DNA from 2 places in the Staphylococcus sp. MZ3 genome. Region 1 is predicted to be linked to the other one. Evidence: riboswitches for the same ligand, from Rfam matches in the RefSeq annotation. Region 1 holds a riboswitch; the other holds the start of a gene.
What was found. Region 1 has a riboswitch for thiamine pyrophosphate ahead of tenA (thiaminase II). Riboswitches for the same ligand answer to the same signal wherever they lie in the genome.
Positions count from the first base shown of each region.

Region 2: it holds a riboswitch for thiamine pyrophosphate, as region 1 does, so the genes downstream of both, KI230_RS05255 (ECF transporter S component) here and tenA (thiaminase II) in region 1, are expected to answer to the same signal.

Region 1 is NZ_CP076026.1:2,138,313-2,154,534, forward strand. Features, by position in the region: gene KI230_RS10450 (D-alanine--D-alanine ligase) at 1-667, opposite strand, end outside; gene KI230_RS10455 (FtsW/RodA/SpoVE family cell cycle protein) at 985-2,187, shown strand; gene KI230_RS10460 (Lmo0850 family protein) at 2,451-2,588, opposite strand; gene csoZ (putative copper chaperone CsoZ) at 2,716-2,925, opposite strand; gene csoR (copper-sensing transcriptional repressor CsoR) at 2,937-3,230, opposite strand; gene cls (cardiolipin synthase) at 3,396-4,880, shown strand; gene KI230_RS10480 (HD domain-containing protein) at 4,908-5,555, shown strand; gene yidC (membrane protein insertase YidC) at 6,021-6,893, opposite strand; gene thiE (thiamine phosphate synthase) at 6,979-7,620, opposite strand; gene thiM (hydroxyethylthiazole kinase) at 7,622-8,413, opposite strand; gene thiD (bifunctional hydroxymethylpyrimidine kinase/phosphomethylpyrimidine kinase) at 8,397-9,227, opposite strand; gene tenA (thiaminase II) at 9,220-9,909, opposite strand; TPP riboswitch at 9,989-10,091, opposite strand; gene sceD (lytic transglycosylase SceD) at 10,490-11,185, opposite strand; gene KI230_RS10515 (single-stranded DNA-binding protein) at 11,574-11,969, opposite strand; gene KI230_RS10520 (YwpF-like family protein) at 12,163-12,603, shown strand; gene fabZ (3-hydroxyacyl-ACP dehydratase FabZ) at 12,664-13,104, opposite strand; gene murA (UDP-N-acetylglucosamine 1-carboxyvinyltransferase) at 13,138-14,403, opposite strand; gene KI230_RS10535 (DUF1146 family protein) at 14,514-14,747, opposite strand; gene KI230_RS10540 (hypothetical protein) at 14,879-14,971, opposite strand; gene KI230_RS10545 (F0F1 ATP synthase subunit epsilon) at 15,340-15,744, opposite strand; gene atpD (F0F1 ATP synthase subunit beta) at 15,764-16,222, opposite strand, start outside.
Region 2 is NZ_CP076026.1:1,066,582-1,082,803, forward strand. Features, by position in the region: gene purQ (phosphoribosylformylglycinamidine synthase I) at 1-551, shown strand, start outside; gene purL (phosphoribosylformylglycinamidine synthase subunit PurL) at 544-2,733, shown strand; gene purF (amidophosphoribosyltransferase) at 2,712-4,196, shown strand; gene purM (phosphoribosylformylglycinamidine cyclo-ligase) at 4,189-5,217, shown strand; gene purN (phosphoribosylglycinamide formyltransferase) at 5,220-5,786, shown strand; gene purH (bifunctional phosphoribosylaminoimidazolecarboxamide formyltransferase/IMP cyclohydrolase) at 5,801-7,279, shown strand; gene purD (phosphoribosylamine--glycine ligase) at 7,301-8,548, shown strand; gene KI230_RS05245 (energy-coupling factor transporter transmembrane component T family protein) at 8,813-9,619, opposite strand; gene KI230_RS05250 (ABC transporter ATP-binding protein) at 9,612-11,012, opposite strand; gene KI230_RS05255 (ECF transporter S component) at 11,027-11,602, opposite strand; TPP riboswitch at 11,679-11,779, opposite strand; gene graF (glycopeptide resistance-associated protein GraF) at 12,564-12,698, opposite strand; gene auxA (lipoteichoic acid stability factor AuxA) at 12,850-14,145, shown strand; gene KI230_RS05270 (class I SAM-dependent rRNA methyltransferase) at 14,570-15,742, shown strand; gene KI230_RS05275 (hypothetical protein) at 15,796-16,222, shown strand, end outside.

The DNA of each region.
Region 1 (16,222 bases):
CTTCAATTTCACGTGCGTTAACGCCTTGTTCTATAACAAGCTTACGGTCAAATTGGAATGCTTCTTTAATACCTTCTTTAAGTTCCGCTTCATTATTACATTTACTGATACCTACACTTGACCCTAAGTTAGCAGGTTTAACAAAGACTGGGTAATTTAATTTATCATTTACTAATTTTAAAATGTTATGTTCATATTTTTCATATTCAGAACGTAAGAAACTAATATAAGGTAACTGTGGTAACCCTCGATGTTCAAATAATTGTTTCATTACAAGTTTGTCCATAGAACTTGCAGCTGACAATACACCATTTCCTACATATGGTACATCCAAAACTTCAAAAAGCCCTTGAATCGTGCCATCTTCACCATTAGGACCATGTAATAATGGGAATACTGCATCGTATGGTTGTCCTGAACTACTTTCTTTCAATAGCTGTGAAATCTCAAGCGCCTCTCCATTTTCTAAATGAAGCTCATCAGTAGATTTAATTTCAGCTGTAATATTATTTTGCTTTCTCCAATCACCATCATTGGTAATATAAATGATATCAACATGATATTTGTCTTTATCTATTGCATTTAATACATTTTGTGCTGTCAGAATCGATACTTCGTGTTCTGCACTTTTCCCTCCAAAAACGATACAAATATTTTCTTTTGTCATTTCGTTTTCCTCCAATGATATATCAGGGTTTGCTACCTTAATATAAATTAATATTGATTTAGTCCTATTGTTAATTGATTTATTCGCATCTTTGAATCTTAATAGTATCACATTTTAATGCTATTTTGCATTTTAAAAACGAGGACTTATGTGTCTGTATCTATGTTGATTCATTTATAATCAGAACAATATTCCCTTCTATTTTATTCCTAATTCAAATTGAAATCTATAGCTGATATCACTGTGATATTCTAGCTAATTTTTAAAAAGTCATGTAAAATTGATATAAACATTAGTGAGTATAAAAGGAGTTTGCAATGAATTATTCATCTCGTCAACAGCCGGATAAGCATTGGCTTCGCAAAGTAGACTGGGTATTAGTAGCCACTATAGCTGTTTTAGCAATTTTCAGTGTTCTGCTTATTAACTCGGCAATGGGCGGTGGTCAATACAGTGCTAATTTCGGTATCAGACAAATTTTTTATTACATTTTAGGTGCAATTTTTGCAGGTATCATCATGTTTATTTCACCTAAAAAGATTAAACATTATACATATTTATTGTATTTCTTAATCTGTCTATTATTAATAGGCTTGCTCGTTATTCCTGAGTCACCTATTACACCTATTATCAATGGTGCCAAAAGTTGGTACACGTTTGGCCCTATCAGTATTCAGCCATCTGAATTCATGAAAATTATTTTAATTTTAGCATTAGCGCGTGTCGTTTCTAGACATAATCAATTCACATTCAATAAATCATTCCAAAGTGATTTGTTATTATTTTTCAAAATTATTGGTGTCTCGTTAGTACCAAGTATTTTAATATTACTGCAAAATGACCTAGGAACTACATTAGTATTAGCTGCTATTATTGCAGGTGTGATGTTAGTAAGTGGTATAACATGGCGTATCTTAGCACCTATCTTTATTACAGGTATTGTTGGTGCAATGACAGTCATTTTAGGTATTCTATATGCACCCGCATTAATTGAAAATTTATTAGGTGTCCAACTGTATCAAATGGGACGAATCAATTCATGGCTTGACCCCTATACATATAGTAGTGGTGATGGCTATCATTTAACTGAATCACTTAAAGCTATCGGTTCTGGACAGTTACTAGGTAAAGGATACAATCACGGTGAAGTTTATATACCTGAAAATCATACTGACTTTATCTTTTCAGTGATTGGAGAGGAACTTGGCTTTATCGGTTCTGTCATATTGATCTTAATATTTTTATTTTTAATCTTCCATCTAATAAGATTAGCTGCGAAAATTGAAGATCAATTTAACAAAATCTTTATCGTTGGTTTCGTCACTTTACTTGTGTTCCATATTTTACAAAATATTGGTATGACAATTCAGTTGTTACCAATCACTGGTATTCCATTACCATTTATTAGTTATGGTGGTAGTGCGCTATGGAGTATGATGACTGGAATAGGTATAGTCTTATCAATTTATTATCATGAACCAAAACGATATGTCGATTTATACCATCCAAAAAGTAATTAATTTAAACTATTTTGAGTTTCAAATATCATAACTTTTCAAGATGACGTTATATAGTCTATTTACGTCGTCGATTTAAAATGTCATATATAGATATTACTCGATAATAACAATCCCTCTTTGAAGTACACATTGTAAAATGTACACTCTAAAGAGGGATTTTGTTATATAGTACTTGCTTTCATTTTAGTAAATCCAGTCAAAAAAGCTATCATCGAATAGTCCGACGATAGCTTTAACGGTGTGTGATTCACAATCACAGTCAATTATTTTAATTCGTGACTTACTTTATTAGATGCTGGCAAAGTATTAATAATGTCTAAACGAGATTTAGTTTTTTTAATATTCACACCTAATGATGACAATAGTTTGACTACATTTTGAATCTTTTCAGGACGTTTCATTATTATCACCTCGTTTGGATCGCTTTCAATATTATCTTACCCTATTCGACATACCTTTACTACATCATTTACAAAATTTTTAATTTATTTTCAAAATTAAAATCTATAGCGCACTCTACATTATACCCTAAAATACAATTTTGTATCCTTCATCATAGATTTCTTTTTCAATACTATTCAAATTTGCTGGTGTCTCATACGATACAGTTACTTGACCATCTATTATATTAATATTCACTTGATGAACACCTATCATATTTGAAATGCGTTCTGTCAATTGACTTACTTGTTCTTCTGTTTCAATTCCCGCTGTGTAAATCGTATTTTGATGTATCATCTTAAACTCCTTTAGTCTTTAATCAATTTTTGAAAAGTCACTAATAACTCTTCCATTGCCTCTTCCTGAGCACCTTGATTAACTTTATTCATAATACAACTTTTCATATGTTGTTCTAATAACTTTATCGCAACACTGTTTAACGCCGAACGTGTCGCTCTTATTTGCGTAAGGACATCATCACAATAGACATCTTCTTCAATCATGCGATTAATCGCTCTCACTTGTCCTTCAATTCGATTTAAACGTGATTTAAGATTCGTTTTTATTTGTTCAGAATGATGTGCATTATCTTGTTCAGTCATAGCATTCACTCCTTCATTTACATTCCTTACTATACTATATCCCATAAAACACAACGTCAACACAAAGTGTGTTTTTCAAACTAAATTGTCATGATATTTAAATTGCTTCATGATACAATTAATAAGATATACTACTCGTTTAAGATTTTCGATGGGAGGTTTCAAATGATAGAGTTATTATCCATTGCACTCAAGCATTCTAATATTATTTTAAATTCAATATTTATTGGTGCATTTATTTTAAACTTATTATTCGCCTTTACCATTATTTTCATGGAAAGACGTTCTGCCAATTCTATCTGGGCTTGGTTACTAGTCTTAGTTTTCTTGCCTTTATTCGGCTTCATTTTATACTTACTATTAGGACGACAAATTCAACGTGACCAAATTTTCAAAATTGATAAGGAAGATAAAAAAGGATTAGAGTTAATCGTTGATGAGCAATTAGCTGCTTTAAAAAATGAAAACTTTTCAAATTCCAATTATCAAATTGTAAAATTTAAAGAAATGATTCAAATGTTGTTATATAATAACGCAGCATTTTTAACAACAGACAACGATTTAAAAATATACACAGACGGCCAAGAAAAATTTGATGACCTAATACAAGACATCCGTAATGCTACTGATTATATTCATTTTCAGTACTATATTATTCAAAATGATGAATTAGGTCGTACCATTTTAAATGAACTTGGTAAAAAAGCGGAACAAGGTGTAGAAGTTAAAATTCTTTATGATGACATGGGTTCTCGTGGACTGCGTAAAAAAGGCTTACGCCCGTTTCGCAATAAAGGTGGACATGCTGAAGCATTTTTCCCATCAAAATTACCTTTAATTAACTTGCGTATGAACAATCGAAACCATCGAAAAATTGTTGTAATAGATGGGCAAATTGGATATGTTGGTGGTTTTAATGTTGGTGATGAGTACTTAGGTAAATCAAAAAAATTCGGCTATTGGCGAGATACGCATTTACGAATTGTCGGGGATGCAGTGAATGCATTGCAATTACGATTTATTCTAGATTGGAATTCACAAGCCACACGTGACCACATCTCCTATGATGATCGTTATTTCCCAGATGTAAATTCTGGTGGAACAATTGGCGTTCAAATAGCTTCTAGTGGTCCTGACGAAGAATGGGAACAGATTAAATACGGCTATTTGAAAATGATTTCATCTGCTAAAAAATCGATTTATATTCAATCTCCCTATTTCATACCTGATCAAGCCTTTTTAGATTCTATTAAAATTGCGGCATTAGGTGGTGTTGATGTCAATATCATGATTCCTAATAAACCTGACCATCCGTTTGTTTTTTGGGCTACTTTAAAAAATGCAGCATCCTTATTAGATGCCGGTGTTAAAGTATTTCACTACGACAATGGCTTTTTACACTCAAAAACACTTGTTATAGATGATGAAATTGCAAGTGTGGGAACAGCTAATATGGACCATCGCAGTTTCACATTGAATTTCGAAGTCAACGCTTTTATTTATGACCAACAAATTGCCAAAAAATTAAAACAAGCTTTTATAGATGATTTAGCAGTATCTTCTGAATTAACAAAAGCACGTTATGCTAAGCGAAGTCTTTGGATTAAATTTAAAGAAGGTATTTCACAATTATTGTCACCTATCTTATAAAATAGAAATATGAGGAGTGTAACTTTAATGCAACAATCAGACGTCATTAGTGCTGCCAAAAAATATATGGAATCTATTCATCAAAATGATTATACAGGCCATGATATTGCGCATGTATATCGTGTCACTGCTTTAGCTAAATCAATCGCTGAAAATGAAGGTGTTAATGATACTTTAGTCATTGAACTCGCATGTTTGCTTCATGATACCGTTGACGAAAAAGTTGTAGATGCTAACAAACAATATGTTGAATTGAAGTCATTTTTATCTTCTTTATCACTATCAACCGAAGATCAAGAGCACATTTTATTTATTATTAATAATATGAGCTATCGCAATGGCAAAAACGATCATGTCACTTTATCTTTAGAAGGTCAAATTGTCAGGGATGCAGATCGTCTTGATGCTATAGGCGCTATAGGTGTTGCACGAACATTTCAATTTGCAGGACACTTTGGTGAACCAATGTGGACAGAACATATGTCACTAGATAAGATTAATGATGATTTAGTTGAACAGTTGCCACCATCTGCAATTAAGCATTTCTTTGAAAAATTACTTAAGTTAGAATCTTTAATGCATACAGATACGGCGAAGATGATTGCTAAAGAACGTCACGACTTTATGATGATGTACTTGAAACAGTTTTTTACGGAATGGAATTATCACGACTAGACATTGAAGTTGTAGTATGATGATGCGATGTAATGGCGTGTTGTTGTGGAAGCTTGGTGTCATGCCGTTACGATTCTATGATATGTTGTTGGGACGTTGCAGTGTGTATTATGCCGTTGTGACGTTATTATTTCACACTGTTACATGTATTAGTGAATTGCTGTGGAAATTTGCGACATATACTGCTACACTGATGAATCATTGTGTCAAGATGACATTGCGATGAAGAATGACAACTCTGTTATTAACCACTTTTTACATACTGAAAACTCGTTAATATTATTTCAAATAAAAACAGCAGTAGGATGACTTTCACATTTGAAATCATCTTACTGCTGTTTCTATTTATCACATATTGTATAATGTGACACTAAGTTTCGCTATTGAAGCGAAAAATAATGTGCGCCCTATAAAGTTAAAATTATCTTCAACTTTTAGGGTGCACATTATTTGGACTTGCTAAGGTTATTTCTTTTTCTTTTTAGACACTACTTGTGTGTTTTTGCCTTTTTTATTGCTGCCGCCGTTGTGCTCTCTTTCATACGCTTCAATGAAAGGTTGTACTTCTTTTTTAGCGACTTTTTCATAATAAATGTTCGCAAAGTGTGTTTGAACTACAAGGAACGCCGCACTGACTGACCAGTACAAACCAAGTGCTGATGCTGAGCTTAATGAAATCCAGATAATCATAATTGGTGAAATGACCATCATCATGTAACCCATTTGACGTTGTTCGTCTGGCATCGTTTTACTTGATACATATGCTTGGATAAAGTATAAAACACCGGCAATAATTGTAATCCAAATATCAGGACGTCCTAAATCGAACCATAAGAAGTGTGGATATTTAAACAAACCATCTACAAGTTGGTCTTTAAGTACAAAGTATAATCCCATGATGATTGGCAATTGGATTAGCATTGGTAAACAACCCAACATACTCTTAATCGGGTTCATGTCATACTTTTTATATACTTGCATTAATTCTTGGTTTGCAGCCATTTTTTCTTCTTGTGTACGCGCACGTTTCACTTTTTCTTGAATTTTTTCAACTTCTGGCTTTGCAACTTTCATTTTTTGACGCATCATATGACTATTTTTATAGTTTGACAACATGAATGGTAATAAAATAATACGAATTACCAATACAAGGATAATAATAGCTAAACCATAATTGTCGTTTAATAAGTTATTTCCCAACCAATCCAATACATTTTTCATTGGATCTACGAATGTATTGTAGAAAAACCCACTACGTTTTTCAGGTTTAGAATAGTCACAACCAGCCAAAAAGACCATAATACCTAAAAATAATGGTAGTAACGCTTTTTTCTTCATTTTTCCACCTCTATCATTATATTCACATAGGATTTATTCTATCACATTAATGAGTACGTATGAAACAATAAGTGGAAAAATTTAACTAATTATTAAAAAAATCTTTGAATCGATTAACAGTCTTTTCAATATTTTCACTTTTAGAAATGGCTGAAATGACTGAAATTCCATTGGCACCTGCTTCTACAATCGGCGCCACATTATTAGTATTGATACCGCCAATAGCTACAATCGGTAGTTGCGGATTCATTTCTTTAAACGTTGCAATCATTTTTGGACCTACTGGTATATGCGCGTCATGCTTAGACGGCGTAGGATAGATTGGTCCAACACCTATATAATCAACATGAGTTAAATCAGATTTTGCATACTCATCTAAATCACTAATACTAAGTCCAATAATTTTATCAGTGAAATATTGTGCTATCTCTTTGACTTTCGCATCATCTTGACCGACATGTATACCATCCGCGTTAATTTCTTTTGCCAAGGATACATCATCATTAACGATAAAAGGCACATCATATTGATGACAGAGATGCTGTAATTCTTTAGCTAATACAAGTTTATCGTTTCCTTTTAAAGCTGATTCACCCTTTTCTCGAAATTGGAAAAGTGTAATCCCTGCCTTTAATGCTGTTTCTAATACTTCATGAATAGTTCGATGACTCGGAACATCGGAGGTCCCACAAATAAAATACACATTTAGATACGATTGGTTAAACATATTATTCCACCTCTTGAATACGAATCCGTTGTTGATAGGTTGTTTCATTTAAATGATATAACGTATCAAGCAACAATGGTGAAAACGTACCAGGACCACCACAATTTTCATTTTCAGCAGCTACCTCAGCAGCAATATTAAATACGCTTACCGCTTCAATTAACGCTTCTATGTCTGGTTCTGTTTCTCTAAATAAAAATCCAGCAATAACGCCTCCTAATAAACAACCAGCTCCAGTTACTCGTGCTAATAATGGAGATCCATTAGCTAATACGAAGGCTTTATTATCTTGAACAATAACGTCCTCTTTACCTGTGATTACTATTGCAGTTTTATATGTTGCGTAAGCCTTTTTCGCTATTGCAACCGCATCAAGATTAGCATCACTATCTGTACCTTTCATAGTTGCTGTATCATCAATCAACGCTAATATTTCAGATGCATTGCCTTTAATTACTGATACTTTCGCTGATTTCAATAATAATTTACAAAATTGCTTTCGATATGTAGAAGCACCAACAGCTACAGGGTCAAATACAATAGGTAAGCCTGCCTCATTTGCCGTTTGAGCAATCGCAATAATATCTTGTTCATTTTCTGCTGTTAAAGTACCGATATTGATTAATAGCGCTTGTGCAACTTTGTAAAATTCTTCAGCTTCTTCGGGAGCTTCACTCATTGCAGGGCTAGCACCAATACTTAATAAACCATTCGCTGTAAAATTTTTAACTACATCGTTTGTATAACAAATTGTTAATGGGTTTTCAATACGTATTTTATTTAGATAATTCATCGTCTAATCCCTCTTTCTTTAAATATGCAAAATGATTCACTGGACCTCTACCACGGCCGATTTCAGGCGTATATTGTATACTCATTGAAATAAACTTTTTAGCCTTGTGTACAGCCTCAAATAATGGTCTACCTTTTGCAAGTTCTGCCGTTATAACTGCTGAAAATGTACACCCTGTTCCATGCGTATGTTTTGTTTTAAATCGTTCATTTTCAAATGTTTGAACACCTTCGTTAGTAAATAAATAATCTTTTGCTATATCAGTATCATTTGAATGGCCGCCTTTAATGATGACACCTTTACTACCAATCTCATTAATAAAGATGCGGCCAGCCTGCATAATTTTTTCTTCACTATCAATGGTTAGTCCCGTTATTTCTTCAGCTTCTGGTAAATTCGGTGTTACTACGTCAGCTAATGGCAATAACGTATGCTGCAAGTTTTGCTTTGTGTCATTATCCATTAATGAATCACCGCTTTTCGCCAACATAACAGGATCAATTACATATGGAATAGATTCATGTTGCATTAAATAATGACGAATCGTTTCCATAGTATCTGCTGTAGCAATCATCCCCGTTTTAATAGCATGCGGTAAGGTATCGTTGAAGACACTATCAAGTTGTTCATCTACCCATTGATGATTTAAATTATGAATATGTTGTACGCCCAATGTATTTTGAGCAACAATACTTGTAACGACGCCCATACCATATACACCACATGAATGAAATGATTTTAAATCAGCCATTACGCCGGCACCACCTGTTGGATCAGTACCTGCAATGGTTAATGCTATTTTAGGTTTAATCATTTACTTTTCCTCCAAATTCCCATTGTTCTAGTGTCATAGCCATATTGAAAAATCGACGCTCATGTATGCAACTTTCTAAAAATACTTGCTTTACTTGTTCCAATTCCTTGTCAGACATTGATTCGGCTAATTTATTCATTAATGCCTCAAATACGTTAATTATGTCATCCATTTCAGTACTATAAAAATCAAACCATTTTGCCGTATCTTTTTCTCTATTAAGCTTATGATCACTTTGAGAGCGCTTAGCTATTTCTGCATAAATATATGGACAAGGTGCCATTGCAGCAATTGTATAAATAGCATTTTCACGACTATGCGCTTGGAAATACATGTGCTTAATGTAATGGTCGCCACTTGGTGGCCAAACTTTAGTTTTAATAATTTCTTCATAAGGTTCACCAACAATTTGTGCTAAAATATCATGCGCTAACACTTCACCTTCTACCATAAAATCAATTTGCTCTATCAAAAATTTCACATCATCCATGTTGTTCATTTTTGGAATTAGCAATGCATATAAGTTTGTAAATTCTTTTAAATACGCAGCATCAGCTTTTAAGTAATGGCGTAATGCGTCAGCTCCTATATCTCCGGATAACATCTTCTGAATAAAATCATCTTCATAAATATCATTAATGATTGGCTTTGCAGCTTGGTACAATTTTTGTGAAAATTCCATTGTTAAAAATCCTCCCTAAATAAAAAAACTACTTCCAACATGAAAGTAGTTTGATGGCAATGTTGCTATACTAGCCCCATCACTTCAATAACTACTTTCCTACGTTGGTACTAACCAAATCAGGTCATAAGGGTCTGAACAATTCATCTCAGCCATATCATTAGGCTCCCCTAGTAGTTCCTTAGTATTCAATTGCAAATTAATCTTAGCAAACGGTTTCAACATTTTCAATTATTGTTGCTCAGTTGGGAGTGGGACAGAAATGATATTTTCGCAAAATTTATTTCGTCGTCCCACCCCAACTAGCATTGTCTGTAGAAATTGGGAATCCAATTTCTCTGTGTTGGGGCCCCGCCGGCAAGGTTGACTAGAGTTGGAAAAAGCTTGTTACAAGCGCATTTTCGTTCAGTCAACTACTGCCAATATAACTTCGTAGAGCATAGAACATTGATTTATGTCCCAGCCTGTATAATGACATATATTTGCGAAATAAAAAAGACTGGAACATATCGAGAATTCCCCGATATATTCCAATCTAAAAGTTACTTATATAACTATTGATTAGCTATGCATAAATGGCTTATGCAGTAACCCAATGTCCAGCGCCACCAGTGTTATATAATTTTACTGCTGCGGCATCTTGAACACTTTCAGGAGCATTTGCTGGTGATACACCTTTATATTTAGCAGGTGCTACTGAATCCCAAGTTGATTGTAAGAATTGATACTTACCAGCTGCACCTGATGTTGGATTTACAGCATGAATATTGCCACCTGATTCACGTTGAGCAATTTGTTTTAGATGAGCATTCACATTTACTGATGAACCTTCTGATGCTTTTGATTCAGTTGGTGTTGCAGTAACTTGTGAATTGTTTGATGTTGATGCTTGTGGTTGTTGAGTTTGAGCATTTTGTGGTGCTTCAACTTCTTGTGATTGTACTTGATTTGCTTGAACAGCTGATGGTGCAACATTATTAGTTGCAGGTGCTTGTGCACTCATGTCTGCTCCATTAGCACCTGTTGCATGGTAATTCCAAGCAAAGTGTGTACCATCTGATTCAAAGTGATAAGTAAACCCTTCATAGTCAAATGTATAATTATAAGCCCCAGCTTCAATTGGTTTTTGATTTAATGTTTGATCATTTGATTGCGCCATTTGCGCTAAAGATGCTTTATTTAAGTCCGCTTCACTTGCATGGGCTTCGTGACCTGCATTTCCTGCTACGATTCCTAAACCTACTGCTAATGATGATGCGAGTAATGTTTTCTTCATAATCTTAAAATCCTCCTACAAGTAATTTGTTTCTCTAAAAGTTTTACAGAGACTACTGTAACATCTATAAAATCCGTGCAGGTTACAACAAAATAAAAAAATAGCCTTGTTTTTTACACAGTGATTACAACGAAATCCCCCATAATTTCAAATATGATTCTATCGAGAATTGTCATGACAGTAAAAATGTTTTTCATTTGCAATTTTTTATGTAATCGTTTTGCAATCTATGTCTATTTTCTATTAGAAAAACTACACAAAAAGACGACCTACACAACAGTACTAGTCATGTAAGTCGTTTTTAAGTGAGTATATTTCAAGTTAATTAGATCTATAAAAAATTTAGGATGGATTAAATGTATATTAAGGATGTTTAGGATAATTGGATTTAAATTTCTAATAAGTCATGATTATCTATATTTTGAGAGTCAATATCTAAAATACTATCTGAGAGAATTTCATTATTTTGGGATTTAGGGGACATAAATTTTATTGTTTCAACATATAATTCAGTGACAAAGTGTGTTTGTCCGTCTTTATCATACTTTCTTGATCTCATTTGACCAGTTATACCAACCAATGTACCTTGATTAGTATATTTTTCTATATTAGAAGCTAACTTGCCAAATGCTTTACAGAATAAGTAATCACAGACGATTTCTCCATTTTCATCTTTATAATTTCGGTGCGTTGCAACACAAAACGTTGCAATTTTTCTATCCTCCTTTTCAAATATTTGTGCGTCTTTCGTCAGTCTCCCGACAATTACGATTTTATTTAGCATGTAGTGTGTGATTCACCTCCTATGCCTATATCTTAATTACTAGCTTAAAAATGGTCAAAATGGCAAATTTTATATAATTAATAGCTATAGCATCTCGTTATTTGTTATATTTAAAGAAATTAGTCATGAAATGACCTTAAATCTTCTAAATAATTCAAAAATCATAAATATTAAACTAATGGGATGTGGGAATATGAAAACTTTTAAAGCAGTAAGGTTTCAAATTGTGAATGAACACGGCAGAATTATAGAATATGAATTAGAAGATGGCGTAATAATTAATAAAGAGGAAAGTGGCACGGGTTGGTTGCTTGAAATTGTCATTTCTAATGAGCATTATGAAACATTTAAGGAATATCAAGACAATGAACAGTTATTGGATATTCGTGTCGTCATCACGCGTCCAGCCAATGATCCAGCTTTATTTGAATCTACTGTGAAAAGTATTAAAAATTTTAAAACAACAATGTCTATCGTATTTGAATGTCATATTTACACTTTACGTCAACAGTATGCTGAAAGTTTATTAGAACAACTTATTGATGATGGATTATCTGGTGAAGAATTAAAAAAATCATTTAATCGAATGATGCAGTCTAAACCAAAGTTAAAGGATGAAAAATTAGAAGAGTAAAATAAAAAACATTCAAAGATTATGCCAACACATTAAATCTTTGAATGTTTTTTTTTTGTTTTATTTTACATCTTGAATTGCAAATGTAAGTTCACAACTACAAGCAAGTTGACCATCGACAGTAGCTTTAGCATTACCTTTACCGATTGGTCCTTTAATTTTAGTGATTTCTACTTCCAACGTTAAAGTATCACCAGGTACTACTTGACGTTTAAAACGACATTTATCAATACCAGCAAATAAAGCGATTTTACCTTTATTTTCTTCACTATTTAAAATAGCTACCGCACCTGTTTGAGCTAACGCTTCAGTAATTAATACGCCTGGCATTACCGCATACTCAGGAAAATGCCCTTGAAAGAATGGTTCGTTTCCTGATACTTGTTTAATAGCCACACAACGTTGACCTTCTTCATATTCAACTACTTTATCAATTAATAAAAATGGCTGTCTGTGAGGTATAATTTGTTTAATTTGGTTATAATCAAAAATTGTTTCCATGGTTGAAATCCTCCATTATATTAATTTACTGAATTAATCGTTAATACGTTCAATGTCTGCACCTAATTGCTTCAATTTACCGTGTAAGTCAACATAGCCTCTATCTAGGTGCGTTAATTCAGTAACGCTTGTTTTACCATCAGCAACTAATCCAGCTAAAATTAAGGCTGCTGCTGCTCTTAAATCAGTCGCTTTAACTTGTGCACCTTGCAATTGACTTTTACCTTCAAGTTTAGCACTACGACCTTCTACATTGATATTAGCATTCATACGTTTGAACTCTGCAACATGCATAAAACGGTTTTCAAAAACAGTTTCGGTTACGACTTTATGACCATTTGCCGTTAATAACAATGCCATCATTTGTGATTGCATATCAGTCGGGAATCCAGGATGTGGTAGTGTTTTGATGTCTACAGGTTGTAATTCCCCTTCAGCACGTACACGAATACCATCTTCTTGATAGTCCAATTCAACGCCCATTTCTTCTAGTTTATAGACTAAACTCGCCATATGTTCTTTGATTGCACCACGTACAAAAATATCACCACGCGTTATAGCACCAGCGATTAGTAATGTGCCTGCTTCAATTCTATCTGGAATGATAGCATGTTCTACACCATGTAATGATTCTACACCATTGATTGTAATTGTGTCTGTACCAGCACCAGTAATTCTACCACCCATTTCATTAATGTAGTTTGCTAAATCGACAATTTCAGGTTCTTTAGCTGCATTTTCAATTAAAGTCTTACCCTTAGCTAATGATGCTGCCATAATAATATTTTGTGTTGCTCCTACACTTGGAAAATCTAAATGAATTGATGTACCTTTTAATCCATCTTTAGCATTAGCATAAATATTACCATTTTCAAGATGAATTTCTGCGCCTAAAGCTTCAAAACCTTTAATGTGTTGCTCAATCGGTCTACTTCCAATTGCACAACCACCAGGCAATGCAACAATAGCATGTCCTAGTCTTGCTAAAAGAGGTCCCATAACTAAAATACTTGCACGCATTTTACTAACATATTCATATGGTGCCTCTTCATTTAGAGTCTTTGTTGCATCAACGACAACAGCATTTTCGTCCTTTTTATATGTAACGTCAGCATTTAAAGTTGTTAATACATTATTTATTGTTTCTACATCACTTAAAGCTGGAACATTAACTAATTTGCTCGGTTTATCAGAAGCTAATAAAGATGCTGTCAATATTGGTAATACTGCATTTTTAGCACCTTCTACTTTAACTTCACCCGTTAATTTATTTCCACCTTTGATTACTATTTTATCCATCGTAAATCCTCCACTTAGAACTCCTATTACTTTACATTTCCCTATTTTAAAATTATTTTAAGTCATTATTTAATTATATCTAGTTTTGATTACAAATCATAGAGTTAGACTTATTTTATTAAATATTTTACCTGCGTCGAGTATTGTAACAAATCTACAATAAAATTGCTTACTGCAGTGCCTAATAAAATAGCAACAAATATCATACACACTTGTAATTGAGTGGCGTATCCTTTTTTAAAAAATTGATCTAATCTAATTGATTGTAAAGCCCAATAGGCAATACAAATACATACAACATGTAACACTAAATGGATAACTGCATATTGTCCGATATAATCCATTTTATCACCTCATAAGATTACTGTATTACATTGTACATGAAAAATTTAAATAATGATACAAAGTTTAATACCCGTTTTTAGTAAAGTTTAAGCTAACTTACTATATAATTCTTTTTACATAAATATCATAACTATAAAGTATCTTGGTATGAAAAAATGTAGCTACTTTCAAAAAATGAAACGTCGACTGCAGATAGTGGTGAATGAAATTTTGATTTTAGCAATCTATTAGTGATTGTAAAAAGTAAAACTATTCTTGGGAGTCGGACATAAATCAATGTCTAGACTCTATAGTGTTGTATTTGGCAGTAGTTGACGGGGCCCCAACATAGAGAAATTGGAACCCCAATTTCTACAGACAATGCAAGTTGGGGTGAACAACGAAATAAATTTTGTAAAAATATCATTTCTGTCCCACTCCCTCCTATTTTTAATACACATTAGCTGTGTTTAATGATAAAGAACCACTACATCATAAATCTTTAATAGTTCTTTATCAATTCCTTCCCCCCTCTCATGTTTTGTATCTTTAAATCAATATAATTCAAAAAAGGGTCGAAGATATGAAATCACATCTTCGACCCTTTATTTACTATTTTAATTCAGCCACACGCAAACGGTTATTTGCTCTCTCTAAAGCTCTTTCGGCTCTATGAATATCAGTATTGTCGTCATCATTTTCCAAGTGAGACTCTGCTCTTGCTTTGGCTAATTTAGCTCTTTCAACATCAATTTCTCTTGCAGTTTCTGCAGTCTGAACAATGATTGAAACTTTATCTTTTCTAACTTCAACAAAGCCATCGCTTACAGCAATATATTCAGTTCCATCGTGAAATTTCACTTTTACAAAGCCTGTTTTTAAAGCAGCTACAGTTGGAATATGTCCACTCATGACACCTATCTCACCAGCTGTTGTTTGCATAACAACGAGTTCAACATTATCACGATTGTAAACAGAACCATTAGGAGTGACAATATCTAGGTTTAATGTATTCATTATCCATTCCTCCTAATTGTTATACTTCAACACCCATATCTTTAGCTTTTGCAATAACATCATCCATGCTACCAACTAAACGGAAAGCATCTTCTGGAATATGGTCATATTTACCATCTAAGATATCTTTAAAGTTTGCAACTGTTGTCTTAACAGGTACATAAGAACCTTTTTGACCAGTAAATTGTTCCGCTACGTGGAAGTTTTGAGATAAGAAGAATTGAATTCTACGTGCGCGTTCAACTGTTTGTTTATCTTCATCAGATAATTCGTCCATACCTAAGATAGCAATGATATCTTGTAATTCACGGTATTTTTGAAGTGTTGATTGTACATCACGAGCTACTTCATAATGTTCTTGACCTACAATTGATGGTTCCAATGCTCTTGATGTAGACGCTAATGGATCCACGGCTGGATAAATACCCATTTCAGTTAATTTACGTTCTAAGTTTGTAGTTGCATCTAAATGGGCAAA
Region 2 (16,222 bases), 1.1 Mb from region 1:
TTGATGGCGTACTTATTCCTGGTGGATTTTCATTCGGGGATTACTTAAGATCTGGGGCAATGGCTAGTGTAGCGCCGATTATTTCGGAAGTTAAACGTCTTGCAGCTGAAGGTAAGCCAGTATTAGGTGTTTGTAATGGGTTTCAAATTTTAACTGAAATAGGCTTATTACCTGGTGCATTATTGCATAACGATTCACATTTATTTATTAGTAGAAATGAAGAGTTAGAAATAGTGAATAATCAAACGGCATTTACAAATCTTTATGAACAAGGTGAAAAAGTTATATATCCTGTAGCTCACGGTGAAGGTCATTATTATTGTACTGATGAAATATATCAACAATTAAAAGCTAACAATCAAATTATTCTGAAATATGTGAATAATCCGAACGGTTCATATGATGATATTGCAGGAATTGTTAATGAAAAAGGCAATGTATGCGGCATGATGCCACATCCTGAAAGAGCTTTAGAAACGTTGTTAGGTACTGATAGTGGTGTGAAATTATTTGAAGCGATGGTAAAAAGTTGGAGGGAACAACATGTCTAAATTTATCGAACCAAGCGTTGAAGAAATTAAACTTGAAAAAGTATATCAAGATATGGGATTAAGTGATCAAGAATATGAAAAAGTTTGCGATATTTTAGGCAGACAACCTAACTTTACAGAAACAGGTATCTTTTCTGTTATGTGGAGTGAACATTGCTCTTATAAACATTCTAAACCGTTTTTAAAGCAATTTCCTACGTCAGGTGAGCATGTGCTTATGGGGCCTGGTGAAGGTGCAGGGGTAGTCGATATAGGTGATAATCAAGCCGTAGTATTTAAAGTAGAGTCTCACAACCATCCATCAGCAATTGAACCATATCAAGGGGCTGCTACAGGCGTTGGTGGAATCATTCGTGACATTGTCTCTATTGGGGCTAGACCTATTAATTTGTTAAACAGTCTTAGATTTGGAGAATTAGATAATAAACAAAACCAAAGATTACTTAAAGGGGTTGTAAAGGGTATCGGAGGTTATGGTAACTGCATTGGTATTCCAACAACTGCTGGTGAAATCGAATTTGATGAACGTTATGATGGCAATCCACTTGTTAATGCAATGTGTGTTGGTGTTATCAATCACGACATGATTCAAAAAGGCACAGCAAAAGGTGTAGGTAATTCGGTCATTTATGTTGGTTTGAAAACTGGTCGAGATGGTATTCATGGTGCTACTTTTGCATCTGAAGAATTGACGGAAGAAAGCGAAAGTAAACGACCTTCTGTACAAATCGGTGATCCATTTGTAGGTAAAAAATTAATGGAAGCAACACTTGAAGCAATTACATTTGATGAATTAGTTGGTATTCAAGATATGGGTGCTGCTGGTTTAACATCTTCATCGTCTGAAATGGCGGCAAAAGGTGGTAGTGGTTTACATTTGAGATTAGAACAAGTGCCAACACGTGAGCCAGGTATTTCTCCTTATGAAATGATGCTTTCAGAAACTCAAGAACGTATGTTACTAGTTGTTGAAAAAGGTACTGAACAAAAATTCTTAGATTTATTTGATAAGCACGAATTGGATAGTGCTGTTATAGGTGAAGTTACAGATACAAATCGTTTTGTTTTAACATATGATGACGAAGTTTATGCTGACATTCCAGTTGAACCACTAGCTGATGAAGCACCTGTATATATTTTAGAAGGAGAAGAAAAAGATTATAATACTTCTAAAAATGATTATACACACATCGATGTTAAAGATACTTTCTTTAAATTACTTAAGCATCCGACTATAGCATCTAAACACTATTTATATGATCAATACGACCAACAAGTTGGTGCCAATACGATAATTAAGCCAGGACTTCAAGCATCGGTAGTACGTGTGGAAGGCACAAATAAGGCAATTGCTTCAACAATTGATGGTGAAGCGCGTTATGTATATAACAATCCATATGAAGGTGGAAAGATGGTAGTAGCTGAAGCTTATCGAAATTTAATTGCCGTGGGTGCAACACCATTAGCAATGACAGATTGTTTAAATTATGGTTCTCCTGAAAAGAAAGAAATCTATCAACAGTTGATAGATTCAACGAAAGGTATGGCAGAAGCATGCGACATTCTTAAGACACCAGTAGTTTCTGGAAATGTATCTTTATATAACGAAACGAAAGGTACTTCTATTTTCCCAACACCAGTTGTTGGAATGGTAGGTTTGATTGAAAATGTAAATTATTTAAATGATTTTGAACCTCAAGTTGGAGATAAATTATATTTAATCGGTGATACTAAGGACGACTTTGGTGGTAGTCAACTTGAAAAGTTAATTTATGGCAAAGTTAATCATGAATTTGAGTCATTAGATTTGAGTTCAGAAGTTGAAAAAGGTGAATCAATCAAGACCGCTATTCGTGAAGGACTATTATCACATGTTCAAACAGTTGGTAAAGGTGGCTTACTGATTACCTTAGCTAAACTAAGTGCGCATTACGGTTTAGGATTAAAGTCTTCAATAGATATAACAAATGCACAATTGTTTAGTGAGACGCAAGGCCGATATGTTGTTTCTGTTAAATCAGGTAAAACTTTAAATATTGATAATGCAATAGAAATTGGACTTTTAACAGATAGTGATAATTTCAAAGTAACAACACCATATACAGAGATTAGTGAAAATGTTTCAGATATTAAACAAATATGGGAAGGGGCAATTGCTCAATGTTTAACTACTCAGGATTAAACGAAGAATGTGGCGTGTTTGGTATTTGGAATCATCCTGAAGCAGCGCAACTAACATATATGGGACTTCATAGTTTGCAACATCGTGGTCAAGAAGGTGCAGGTATAGTTGTTTCTGATCAAAATGAATTAAAAGGCGAGCGAGGATTAGGCTTACTAACTGAAGCGATTAAAGATGATCAAATGGAACGATTAAAAGGATATCAACATGCAATTGGTCACGTCCGTTATGCTACTTCAGGTAATAAAGGTATTGAAAATATTCAACCGTTTCTGTATCACTTTTATGATATGAGTGTAGGTATTTGTCATAATGGTAACCTCATTAATGCTAAATCATTGCGTCAGAATTTAGAAAAACAAGGTGCTATCTTCCATTCGTCTTCTGATACTGAAGTCATTATGCATTTGATACGTCGAAGTAAAGCTCCTACTTTTGAGGAAGCGTTGAAAGAAAGTTTGCGAAAAGTTAAAGGCGGTTTTACATTTGCGATTTTAACTAAAGATGCGTTATATGGCGCAGTAGATCCAAATGCTATCAGACCACTTGTTGTAGGTAAAATGAAAGATGGGACATACATCCTTGCAAGTGAAACATGTGCAATAGATGTGTTAGGTGCAGAATTCGTTCAAGATATTCATGCAGGTGAATATGTCGTGATTAACGATAAAGGTATTACAGTTAAATCTTATACACATCATACGACAACTGCAATTTCTGCGATGGAATATATTTATTTTGCTAGACCAGACTCAACAATAGCTGGTAAAAATGTCCATGCAGTACGTAAAGCTTCTGGTAAAAAATTAGCCCAAGAAAGCCCTGTAAATGCTGATATGGTCATCGGTGTACCCAATTCATCGCTATCAGCTGCGAGTGGTTATGCTGAAGAAATAGGTTTGCCATATGAAATGGGACTAGTTAAAAATCAATATGTTGCAAGAACATTTATTCAACCAACTCAAGAATTACGTGAGCAAGGTGTGAGAGTGAAGTTATCTGCGGTAAAAGATATAGTAGATGGGAAAAATATCATTCTTGTTGATGATTCCATTGTTCGCGGTACGACAATTCGACGCATTGTGAAAATGTTAAAAGATTCTGGTGCAAATAAAGTACATGTGCGTATAGCATCACCGGAATTTATGTTCCCAAGTTTTTATGGAATCGATGTTTCAACTACGGCAGAATTAATTTCTGCAAGCAAATCACCTGAAGAAATTAAAGATTATATTGGCGCTGATTCATTAGCATATCTATCTGTAGATGGGTTAATTGAATCAATTGGTTTAGATTATGACGCGCCATATAGTGGCTTATGTGTAGAAAGTTTCACTGGAGATTATCCTGCAGGGTTATATGATTATGAAGCAAATTATAAAGCGCATTTAAGTCATCGACAAAAGCAATATATTTCTAAAAACAAACACTTTTTTGATAGCGAGGGAAATTTAAATGTCTAAAGCATATGAACAATCTGGTGTAAATATTCATGCTGGTTATGAAGCTGTAGAAAGAATGTCTAGTCATGTTAAACGTACGATGCGTAAAGAAGTTATCGGTGGTTTAGGTGGATTCGGTGCTACATTTGATTTATCACAATTAAATATGACAGCACCAGTTTTAGTTTCTGGAACAGACGGAGTAGGTACGAAATTAAAACTAGCTATCGACTATGGGAAACATGATTCGATAGGTATCGATGCAGTCGCAATGTGTGTTAATGATATTTTAACGACAGGTGCAGAACCATTGTATTTTTTAGATTACATCGCTACAAATAAAGTTGTTCCTGAAGTTATTGAACAAATTGTTAAAGGTATTAGTGATGCATGCGTTGAAACGAATACTGCACTTATCGGTGGAGAGACTGCTGAAATGGGTGAAATGTATCACGAAGGTGAATATGATGTAGCCGGATTTGCAGTTGGAGCAGTTGAAAAGGATGACTATGTAGATGGTTCAGAAGTGAAAGAGGGACAAGTTGTTATAGGGCTTGCGTCAAGTGGCATTCATTCAAATGGATATAGTTTAGTGCGCAAATTAATTAATGAATCAGGCATTGATTTGGCATCAAACTTCGATAATCGTCCATTTATAGATGTCTTTTTAGAACCAACTAAATTATATGTCAAACCTGTACTTGCTTTAAAAAAAGAAGTTTCTATTAAGGCAATGAATCATATTACTGGTGGAGGCTTTTATGAAAATATTCCACGTGCATTGCCAGCCGGATATGCTGCTAGAATTGATACTACATCATTTCCAACGCCAAAAATATTTGATTGGTTACAACAACAAGGCAATATAGAGACAAATGAAATGTATAACATTTTTAACATGGGTATTGGCTATACGGTTATCGTTGATGAAAAAGATGTATCACGCGCTTTGAAGATTTTAGCAGAACAAAATGTGGAAGCCTATCAAATTGGTCATATTGTGAAAAATGAGTCAACTGCAATTGAATTGTTGGGGGTATAACAATGGTTAAAATTGCGATTTTTGCATCAGGTTCAGGAAGTAACTTTGAAAATATAGTTGAGCATGTTGAATCAGGAAAACTTGAAAATATTGAAGTTACGGCGCTATATACGGATCATCAAAATGCGTTTTGTATAGATAGAGCAAAAAAGCACGATATTCCTGTTTATATTAATGAACCAAAACAATTTGATTCAAAAGCAGCATATGAACAACATTTAGTAACATTATTAAATGAAGATAAGGTAGAGTGGATTATTTTAGCTGGCTACATGCGTCTAATTGGTCCAGACTTATTAGATTCATTTGAAGGTAAAATATTGAATATACATCCATCTCTATTGCCGAAATATAAGGGGATTGACGCAATAGGCCAAGCATATCATAGTGGCGATACTATTACTGGTTCGACAGTACATTATGTTGATAGTGGTATGGATACGGGAGAAATTATTGAACAGAGACAATGTGATATTAGACCGGACGATTCAAAAGAACAATTAGAAGAGAAAGTAAAAAAATTGGAATATGAGTTATATCCAAGTGTTATTGCTAAAATTGTAAAATAAGGAGTATGTATGTGATGAAGAAAGCTATTTTGAGCGTATCAAATAAAACAGGTATTGTAGAGTTTGCTAAAGCGTTAACGCAATTAAATTATGAATTATATTCAACAGGTGGTACTAAACGTATATTAGATGAAGCAAATGTACCAGTTCGTTCTGTTTCAGACTTAACACATTTTCCAGAAATAATGGATGGCCGTGTTAAAACATTACATCCAGCTGTTCATGGTGGTATTTTAGCTGATCGAAATAAACCGCAGCATTTAAATGAATTATCAGAACAACATATAGATTTAATTGATATGGTAGTAGTTAATTTATATCCATTCCAACAAACTGTTGCAAACCCTGATGTGACGATGGACGAAGCAATTGAAAATATTGATATTGGTGGTCCAACAATGTTACGTGCTGCAGCTAAAAACTATAAACATGTAACAACAATTGTACATCCGGCAGATTATCATGAAGTATTGACGCGATTAAGAAACGATTCGTTAGATGAGTCATATAGACAATCATTAATGATCAAAGTTTTTGAGCATACTGCAGAATATGATGAAGCGATTGTACGTTTCTTTAAAGGGGATAAAGAAACTTTAAGATATGGAGAAAATCCACAACAATCAGCGTATTTTGTGAGAACTTCGAATGCTAAGCACACGATTGCAGGCGCTAAACAATTACATGGGAAACAATTAAGCTATAACAATATTAAAGATGCAGATGCTACACTAGCTTTAGTTAAAAAGTTTGATACACCTGCTGCAGTTGCAGTTAAACACATGAATCCATGTGGTGTTGGTATCGGTGACACGATAGAACAAGCATTTCAACATGCGTATGAAGCGGATAGTCAATCAATATTTGGTGGAATTGTTGCATTAAACCGAGCTGTAACACCTGAGTTAGCAGAGCAATTGCATAGTATCTTTTTGGAAGTCATTATTGCACCAAAATTTACGGATAAAGCATTAAATATTTTAAAACAAAAGAAGAATGTAAGATTATTAGAAATTGATATGACTATAGACAGTAACGAAGAAGAGTTTGTTTCAGTATCTGGCGGATATTTAGTTCAAGATAAAGACAATTATGTCGTGCCAAAAGAAGAAATGAAAGTTGTTACAGAAGTTGCACCTACTGATGAACAATGGGAAGCAATGTTATTAGGATGGAAAGTTGTACCATCAGTAAAAAGTAATGCAATTATTTTAAGTAATAATAAACAAACTGTAGGAATAGGTGCTGGACAAATGAATCGTGTCGGTGCTGCTAAAATTGCATTAGAAAGAGCTATTGAAATCAATGATCATGTGGCGTTAGTATCTGATGGATTTTTCCCTATGGGAGATACAGTTGAACTTGCAGCACAACATGGTATAAAGACAATTATCCAACCGGGTGGTTCGATTAAAGATCAAGATTCAATTGATATGGCTAATAAACATGGTATTGCAATGGTAGTCACAGGCACTCGACATTTTAAACACTAATTTTAAAGGGGCGTAACATAAATGAATGTATTAGTAATTGGTGCTGGTGGACGAGAACATGCACTTGCATATAAACTTAATCAATCGAATCTAGTTAAACAAGTGTTTGTCATTCCAGGTAATGAGGCAATGACACCTATAGCTGAAGTACACACTGAAATTTCAGAATCTGATCATCAAGCGATACTAGATTTTGCTAAACGGCAAAATGTTGATTGGGTAGTTATAGGTCCAGAACAGCCGCTAATTGATGGATTAGCAGACATTTTACGAGCGAATGGTTTCAAAGTGTTTGGTCCAAATAAGCAAGCAGCTCAAATCGAAGGCTCAAAATTATTTGCTAAAAAGATAATGGAAAAATATAATATTCCAACTGCTGATTATAAAGAAGTTGAGCGAAAAAAGGATGCTTTAACATATATTGAAAACTGTGAATTGCCCGTTGTTGTCAAGAAAGATGGGTTAGCTGCTGGGAAAGGCGTTATTATTGCAGATACTATTGAAGCAGCCAGAAGTGCTATTGAGATTATGTATGGTGATGAAGAAGAAGGTACTGTTGTATTTGAAACGTTTTTAGAAGGTGAAGAGTTCTCGCTAATGACATTTGTTAATGGTGATTTAGCAGTACCTTTCGACTGTATTGCACAAGATCATAAACGCGCATTTGATCATGATGAAGGACCAAATACTGGTGGTATGGGGGCTTATTGTCCAGTACCACATATTAGTGACGATGTTTTAAAACTTACAAATGAAACAATTGCACAACCCATTGCAAAGGCAATGCTTAATGAAGGTTATCAATTCTTCGGTGTATTATACATTGGTGCTATTTTAACTAAAGATGGTCCAAAAGTAATAGAATTTAATGCCCGTTTTGGTGATCCTGAAGCTCAAGTATTATTAAGTCGCATGGAAAGTGATTTAATGCAGCATATTATTGATTTAGATGAAGGAAAACGTACTGAATTCAAATGGAAAAATGAATCTATTGTAGGGGTCATGTTGGCATCAAAAGGATATCCTGATGCATATGAAAAAGGGCATAAAGTAAGTGGCTTTGATTTAAATGAAAACTATTTTGTTAGTGGATTAAAGAAGCAAGGTGATACCTTTGTTACTTCAGGTGGTAGAGTTATACTTGCCATCGGAAAAGGTGACAATGTACAAGATGCACAGCGAGACGCATACAAAAAAGTATCACAAATACAAAGTGACCATTTATTCTATCGTCATGACATTGCGAATAAAGCACTACAACTTAAATAAGTAAATTTAAAATACTAAGATTAGCTATGAACGAATCTATAACGATAGATTTTTTCATAGCTTTTTTAGTTGTAGAGTCTAGGACATTGATTTCTGTACCAAATTTGTGATTATGCATATGTAATACAAAAGAGGCGCCACAACATGTTTGGATGAACAAAATAACATGTTTGTGGCACCTCTTTTGTTTAGTATGGAATAAATGGTTTTCTTTTTCTATACAATGAATTTCTAATTTAGTATCTATACAATTATGGATAAAATTTAACCTACACGACCAAGACGAACATCATCTATGCCCGTGATGGGTAAGGTGATTGAACAATAATATGCCAAAGTAATAATGGCAATTAAAACTATAATAAAGATTACATCTTTATATGAGAAAGGTACGTTGTAATAGTAAGTACGAGGACCATCTCTAAATCCTTTCGACTCCATCGCAACTGATAATTGATGTGCCTTTCTAATATTTTGGCTTAATAGAGGTATAATTAAATGCTTAAATCGCTTTAACCCTCTATAATTTGCCGCGTCTATCATCTGATAGCGCATTTTTAAAGATCTGCGAAGCTGTATTAAAGAACTAATCATTAAAGGTATCATACGAATGGCAGCCATGAATGCATAAGCAACTTTTGATTTAACCTTTAAATGTTGCATTAAACTATAAAATATCATGACAACCTGAGATGTAAGTGCGATTAAGATACCGAAAAATGAAATAGCAATGGTTCTTAATGATACATGTAAACCACGAACTAAACTTTCTGTTGTAATATGGATAAATCCGAATTTCAAAATTGTATGGCTACCATTCCCGTATAAAATCATGAACAGGGAAGAGAGTAATGCAAAGCCAATACTTATAGTTATAAAAATTGCTGTAATTTTAAACTGAGTACCATTAAACATCAATAAGAAAACTAACATTAAGATAGTGATATAAAGCATAAAATCGAAATTATGCACAAATATAATAAAGAAAAATAGTATAATTCCAAGAAATAGTTTCGTTATAATGTTGACATCATCAACAAATGATTGCCGAACTTTCCATTGCTCATACATTCGTATCACCATCACAATCTAGTAACGCACCATCTGAAATTTTAAGTCTTCTTGATGGATAACGTTCAATTATTTCATCGTCATGTGTAACCATGACAATACTTTGTCCCAAATTAATTCGCTTTTGGAAAAGTTTGATCAACTGGAATGTATTATGGCTATCAAGTCCAAATGTCGGTTCATCTAAAAAGATAATATCAGCTTTAGAACTTAGTGCGGTAGCTACGCTAAGGCGTCGTTTTTGACCAATAGACAACTCATAAGGATGTTGATCTTTTACATTTTGTAAATCTAAAAGTTTTAAAAGTTGTATCGTTTCATCATCACTTTGATCTTTAGAAAGGTGATTAAAATGAATGTTAATTTCATCATAAACCGAATTTGTTATAAATTGTAATTCTGGGTTTTGATAAACTAGATACATGTGTTTTGCTGCATGTTTAATTTTTGTTAAACGCTGATTTTCAAAATAAACATCACCTTGATATTTAATCAATTGCATAATTGATTCAAGCAAGGTTGTTTTACCACTACCATTTGCCCCTGTAATTGTAATCCACTCACCTAGACCAATTTCTAAATCTGAAAATGAGAGCAAGGTTGATTTACCGCGAATAATACGTCCATTTTTAAATTGTAATAAGTGTGAGTTTGTTGTTGGAAAGTCAACACGACTTGGTGCGAATTCCCATGCACGTGGATGCCACACACCATATTCACTGAGTAAATGAACATACTTCTGTAATATGATTTCAGGACATTCATCGGCAATGATATTTCCGTTATAATCCATCAAAATGACGCGGTCGACATGATTCCAGATGTGTTTAACTTTATGTTCAACGATTACAACAGTTTGATCTTCCCAAAGTTCAATTAGTTTAGTCCATAAATCTTCTGTTGCTTGAACATCTAACATTGCTGTCGGTTCATCTAAAAACAATGTTTTTGATTGTTGAAGAATGGTTTCAACAATTGCCAATTTCTGTTTCATCCCGCCACTTAAATCTTTGATATACGTTTCAGGGGTAACATTTAAATTGACCATATTTAAAGCATTGATAATTAACGCATCCATGTCTTCACGTGGTACTTGTCTATTTTCTAAAACGAATGCAAGTTCTTCGTATACTTTTGGCATACAAAACTGGCTATCAGGGTCTTGGAAAATAACGCCACTTAATGGGTCAACGATTAGTTCATCATATTTCATAGGTAATTCAATTAAATTAGGAACAATACCACTTAATACATTCAGAAGTGTACTTTTACCGCAACCAGAAGGACCGAGTAAAAGTACTTTTTCTTTGTCTTGAATAGTGATATTTAAATGATCGAAAATTTTACGCTGACCACTTGGATATTTTAATCGTAAATCACTTACTTTTAACACTCTGAATGCTCCTCTTATAAGTTGTCGTAATCTTCTTTAGCAGCTGGTCTAAATAATTTTGTTACGCCTGTCTTATCTAAAGCTTTTACTAAAAGGTAAGATAGGACGCCGGCGACTACTGCACCACTAATTAATCTAAATACGATGAATAATGTTAAGTTCCAACCTGCAACTTCATTTAAATAACCATAGAAATAATCTATAGGGAAAGCCGCGATTGCTGTACAAAAACCTGCTAACATAGCTACCATAACTGAACGAGATTGATATTTAAAAATTGCAAAGACAAGTTCACACGCTAAACCTTGTATGAAAGCGTAAACGATTGTCGGAATATCGAAACGACCCATAATGATAGTTTCGCCGGCACCTGCAGCAAATTCAGCCAGTAAAGCAATACCTGGTTTTGGAATAATTAGATAGCAGACAATCGCTGCCATGAACCAAACCCCGTTTGTTAATTGTTCGAGGTGAAGGCCTGTAGCTTGCACACCATTGTAAACAAACCACCATAAATTGTAAATAACTGCGAATACTACTGAAATAAGTACGGTTACTAGTATTTCAGATAGCTTTAAACCTTTTGACATTTTTACATCCTCCTAATAAAAAAACGCACAACCATCCATAGGAAAGTTATGCGTTCACAATATATATTAGTAAAACATATGTATAGTAACACTTTCCTACGCTAGTTCAAGCTAGATCAGGTTCAAAGGGTTTGAGGGCAAGCCTCATCTCAGTATAAAACACCCCTAGTGTGTGCGATTTATTTAATTAATTATACTGTAAGACGTTTGTAAACTTATGTCAATAGGTTGTCTTCATGAAATTTCGTTTAATTCGATTTAAAATTTATAATATTAGCATTGGATTTAAATTGGAGATGTAGTAGGAATGTTAGTAATTAAAGATATAAAAATATGTGACATGTAATAAGATTGAGCTGATAAATGAAGAGGGATACTTATCAATCATACCTCTTTAACAACAGTGAAGAACCCGTGCATAATGGCTTACGAATTATAGTTTGTAGGGTAAAAGAGGGATACATGCGCCGAGCACATGCAAAAAAGCCCCTAACAACTAAAAGTTGTAAGGTAAAAGAGGGATACATGCGCCGAGCACATGCAAAAAAGCCCCTAACAACTAAAAGTTGTAAGGTAAAAGAGGGATACATGCGCCGAGCACATGCAAAAAAGCCCCTAACAACTAAAAGTTGTAAGGTAAAAGAGGGATACATGCACCGAGCACATGCAAAAAAGCCCCTAACAACTAAAAGTTGTAAGGTAAAAGAGGGATACATGCACCGAGCACATGCATAAAATCCCCTAACAACTAAAAGTTGTAAGGTAAAAGAGGGATACATGCACCGAGCACATGCATAAAATCCCCTAACAACTAAAAGTTGTAAGGAAGGAGAGGGATACATGTGCCGAGCACATGCATAAAATCCCCTAACAACTAAAAGTTGTAAGGAAGGAGAGGGATACATGTGCCGAGCACATGCATAAAATCCCCTAACAACTAAAAGTTGTAAGGGGATTTAAATTAATTTAGTGTATCTTGGATATCTTGTTTTGTTTGATTAATATCTTCTGTTTTTTCTTCTTTTTTATCTTTTAATTTTTCTTCAACTTCTTTAGCTTTTTCTGCTGCTTTTTTATTTTGATTTTCATTAGACATGATTAATTCCTCCCAAATTGGATAATTATTTATATATAAATCTTACCCGGTTGTACTTTCGTTAAACTTTTCTAAGTCTATAGCACTATTTATTCATTTATCTAAAGACAACAACATTAGATTAATATATAATGATTTTGAGGTGAACATAATGTCTTTTCTTAGGAAACACGCCGAAATTATTTTTAGCTATTTAATCGGTATCGTTTCACTCTTCACTGGTCTCATTATTTTAATTAACTTGCCATTAATTAAACAATTAAATGGTGGTAAAAAAGTTGATACACATGTTCATAATGTGTGGGAATTTCTGAATGCATTTTTCAGTGAAATTATTAAAGTAATGAGTCGATTTATAGGTAATTTCCCTATAGTTAGTGCAATTGTGATAATTATATTCGGTATTTTAGTTATGTTGATTGGTCATACATTACTTAGAACTATTAAGTATGACTATGATATTTCTATCTTTTTCTTAGTTATCGGTATCATGTACTTTATTATTACTCTTATATTAATGACTCAAGTTTATGGATTCTTTGCAGTGATTTTCATTATTCCATTTACAATTCATATAGGATATATCGTCTATAAAGATGAATTGAATCAGGAAAATGTAAAAAATCATTTCATGTGGATAATTGTGAGTTATGGTATAAGTTACTTAATTACACAAATTGCATTGTATGGCAGAATTGATGCTAATGAAATAGAGTCAATTGATATCTTAAGTGTCAATGCTTTCTTTATAATTATGTGGTTACTTGGTCAAATGGCTATTTGGAATTTCTTGTTCTTGCGCCGAGCTTTACCTTTAACAAAGCAAGAATTAGGTGAAGAGGAGCCAGAATTATCAAGAACAAGTAAAGGGAATGTCACGAATCAAACTAAAATTCACTTGAAACAACTCCAAGATAAGACTACAGAATATGCACGTAAGACAAGAAGAAGTGTCGATTTAGATAAAATTAGAGCTAAAAGAGATAAATTCAAAAAGAAAGTTAATGATATTATCGATATTCAAGAAGACGATATTCCTGATTGGATGAGAAAACCGAAATGGGTTAAACCAATGTATGTCGAACTATTTTGTGGTGTCGTCATCTTTTTATTCACATTTTTAGAATTTAATAATCGTAATGCATTATTTGTATCTGGTGATTGGAAATTATCACAGACACAATATGTTATTGAATGGGTTACATTATTAATTCTGTTATTCATTATTATCGCATATATCGTTACAACGTTAACTTTCCACTTGAAAGGTAAGTTTTATTATTTACAACTATTTATGGGGAGCATTTTATTCTTTAAATTGTTAACGGAATTTATAAATATAATGATTCATGGACTACTACTTTCAGTGTTCATTACGCCAACATTACTATTAATGTTATTGGCAATCATCATTTCTTATTCGTTACAATTACGAGAGCGACCATAATTAAAAGCATTATAAAAGTACTATCTATTAAACATTTTGATGTGTACGCTATAAGTTAGATATATCTCTAACTTACTTAGATACAGGTCAATGAAGTTTATGGATAGTACTTTTTTTGTAACTAGATTTGATTGATTCAGGTGATGCGAATTAAGTATTGAAAATTGTATACAAAGTTTTAGTGCAAATAAAATAGTTGAAAAGTTATCCATTTGTAAAATCAAGAAAACTAGTAAATAGTTGAAGCGACATATGGAATTTGCGAAACGATATATAGTATTTCCTTTGTAGAAATTTAACATATATCATTCGAATTACTAATTTGTTAAAATCAACAGTAAGATTAGAAGTAGATGATATTGAAATTTGGCAAACAATTTAATCTATATAAAACTACAACGAAACACAGAAAGGAAGTTGTCAGATGAAAATAGCAACTCTGAACAAAGGCAAAGAAACAAAATATTTTAATGGATATCCTTTAATTGAAGAAGAGGATATCTATTCACAAGATCATTTAAAAGAAGGAGATATTTTTCAAATTGTGACTGATAAATCACAATATGTTGCAACGGCTTATGTTGGTCGCCAACATAAAGGATTAGGTTGGGTTCTAACATACGATAAAGCTCAAGAAATCAACACAGCTTTCTTTGTGAAATTGTTTAATACTGCATTAGCAGAACGTGAATATTATTTTAATATAGATGGAACAAATGCTTTTAGATTATTTAATGCTGAAGGTGATGGTGTTGGGGGATTAACAATCGACAATTATGATGGTCATTTGTTGATTCAATGGTACTCAAAAGGTATTTATAAATTTAAATATGCCATTCTTGAAGCGGTTAGAAAAGTATTTGATTATAAATCTATTTACGAAAAAGTAAGATTTAAAGACAGCGAATATAGTGGTGGTTTTGTTGAAGGAGATGCACCTGAGTTTCCAATTGTTATCGAAGAAAACTTCACATTTTATAATGTAGACCTTGAAGATGGTTTGATGACAGGTATCTTTTTAGATCAAAAAGAAGTGCGCAAGAAATTAAGGGATCAATATGCCAAAGAACGCCATGTTTTAAACTTATTTAGTTATACAGGTGCTTTTTCTGTAATAGCAGCAAGTGAGGCATCTTCAACAACAAGTGTAGATTTGGCTAATCGTTCTCGTAGTTTAACTGAAGAAAATTTTGGATTAAATGCTATTGATCCTAAATCCCAATATATTTATGTCATGGACACTTTTGATTTCTATAAATATGCTGCACGACATGGACATAGTTATGACACGATCGTGATTGATCCACCTAGCTTTGCACGCAACAAAAAACGTACATTTTCAGTGCAAAAAGATTATGACAAATTAATTAATGGCGCCTTAAATATTTTATCATCTGAAGGAACATTATTGTTATGTACAAACGCAAGTGTATATCCATTAAAGCAATTTAAAAATACTATTAAAAAGACGCTTGAAGAGAGTGGCGTTGATTATGAATTAACTGAAGTTATGGGATTACCAAAAGATTTTAAAACGCATCCACATTATAAGCCATCTAAATATTTAAAAGCTGTTTTTGTAAATATTAGACATTAATTTGATAAAAAGGGGTATAGTAACTTATTGAGAAAAAGAAGGGTGATAATATTATGGGATTCAAAAACAATTTAACATCAAATTTAACAAATAAAATCGGTAATTCAGTCTTTAAGATAGAAAATGTTGACGGAAAAGGTGCAATGCCAACGACGATTCAAGAATTGAGAGAAAGACGACAACGTGCTGAAGCAATTGTAAAGAGAAAGTCTTTAATGTCATCAACAATGAGCGTTGTTCCAATTCCGGGTTTAGATTTTGGTGTTGATTTAAAATTAATGAAAGATATTATCGAAGATGTAAATAAAATATACGGATTAGATCATAAGCAAGTTAATAGCCTTGGGGATGATGTGAAAGAAAGAATTATGTCTGCAGCAGCAATTCAAGGTAGTCAATTTATTGGTAAAAGAATTTCAAGTGCATTTTTAAAAATAGTTATTAGAGATGTAGCTAAACGTACTGCTGCAAAACAAACAA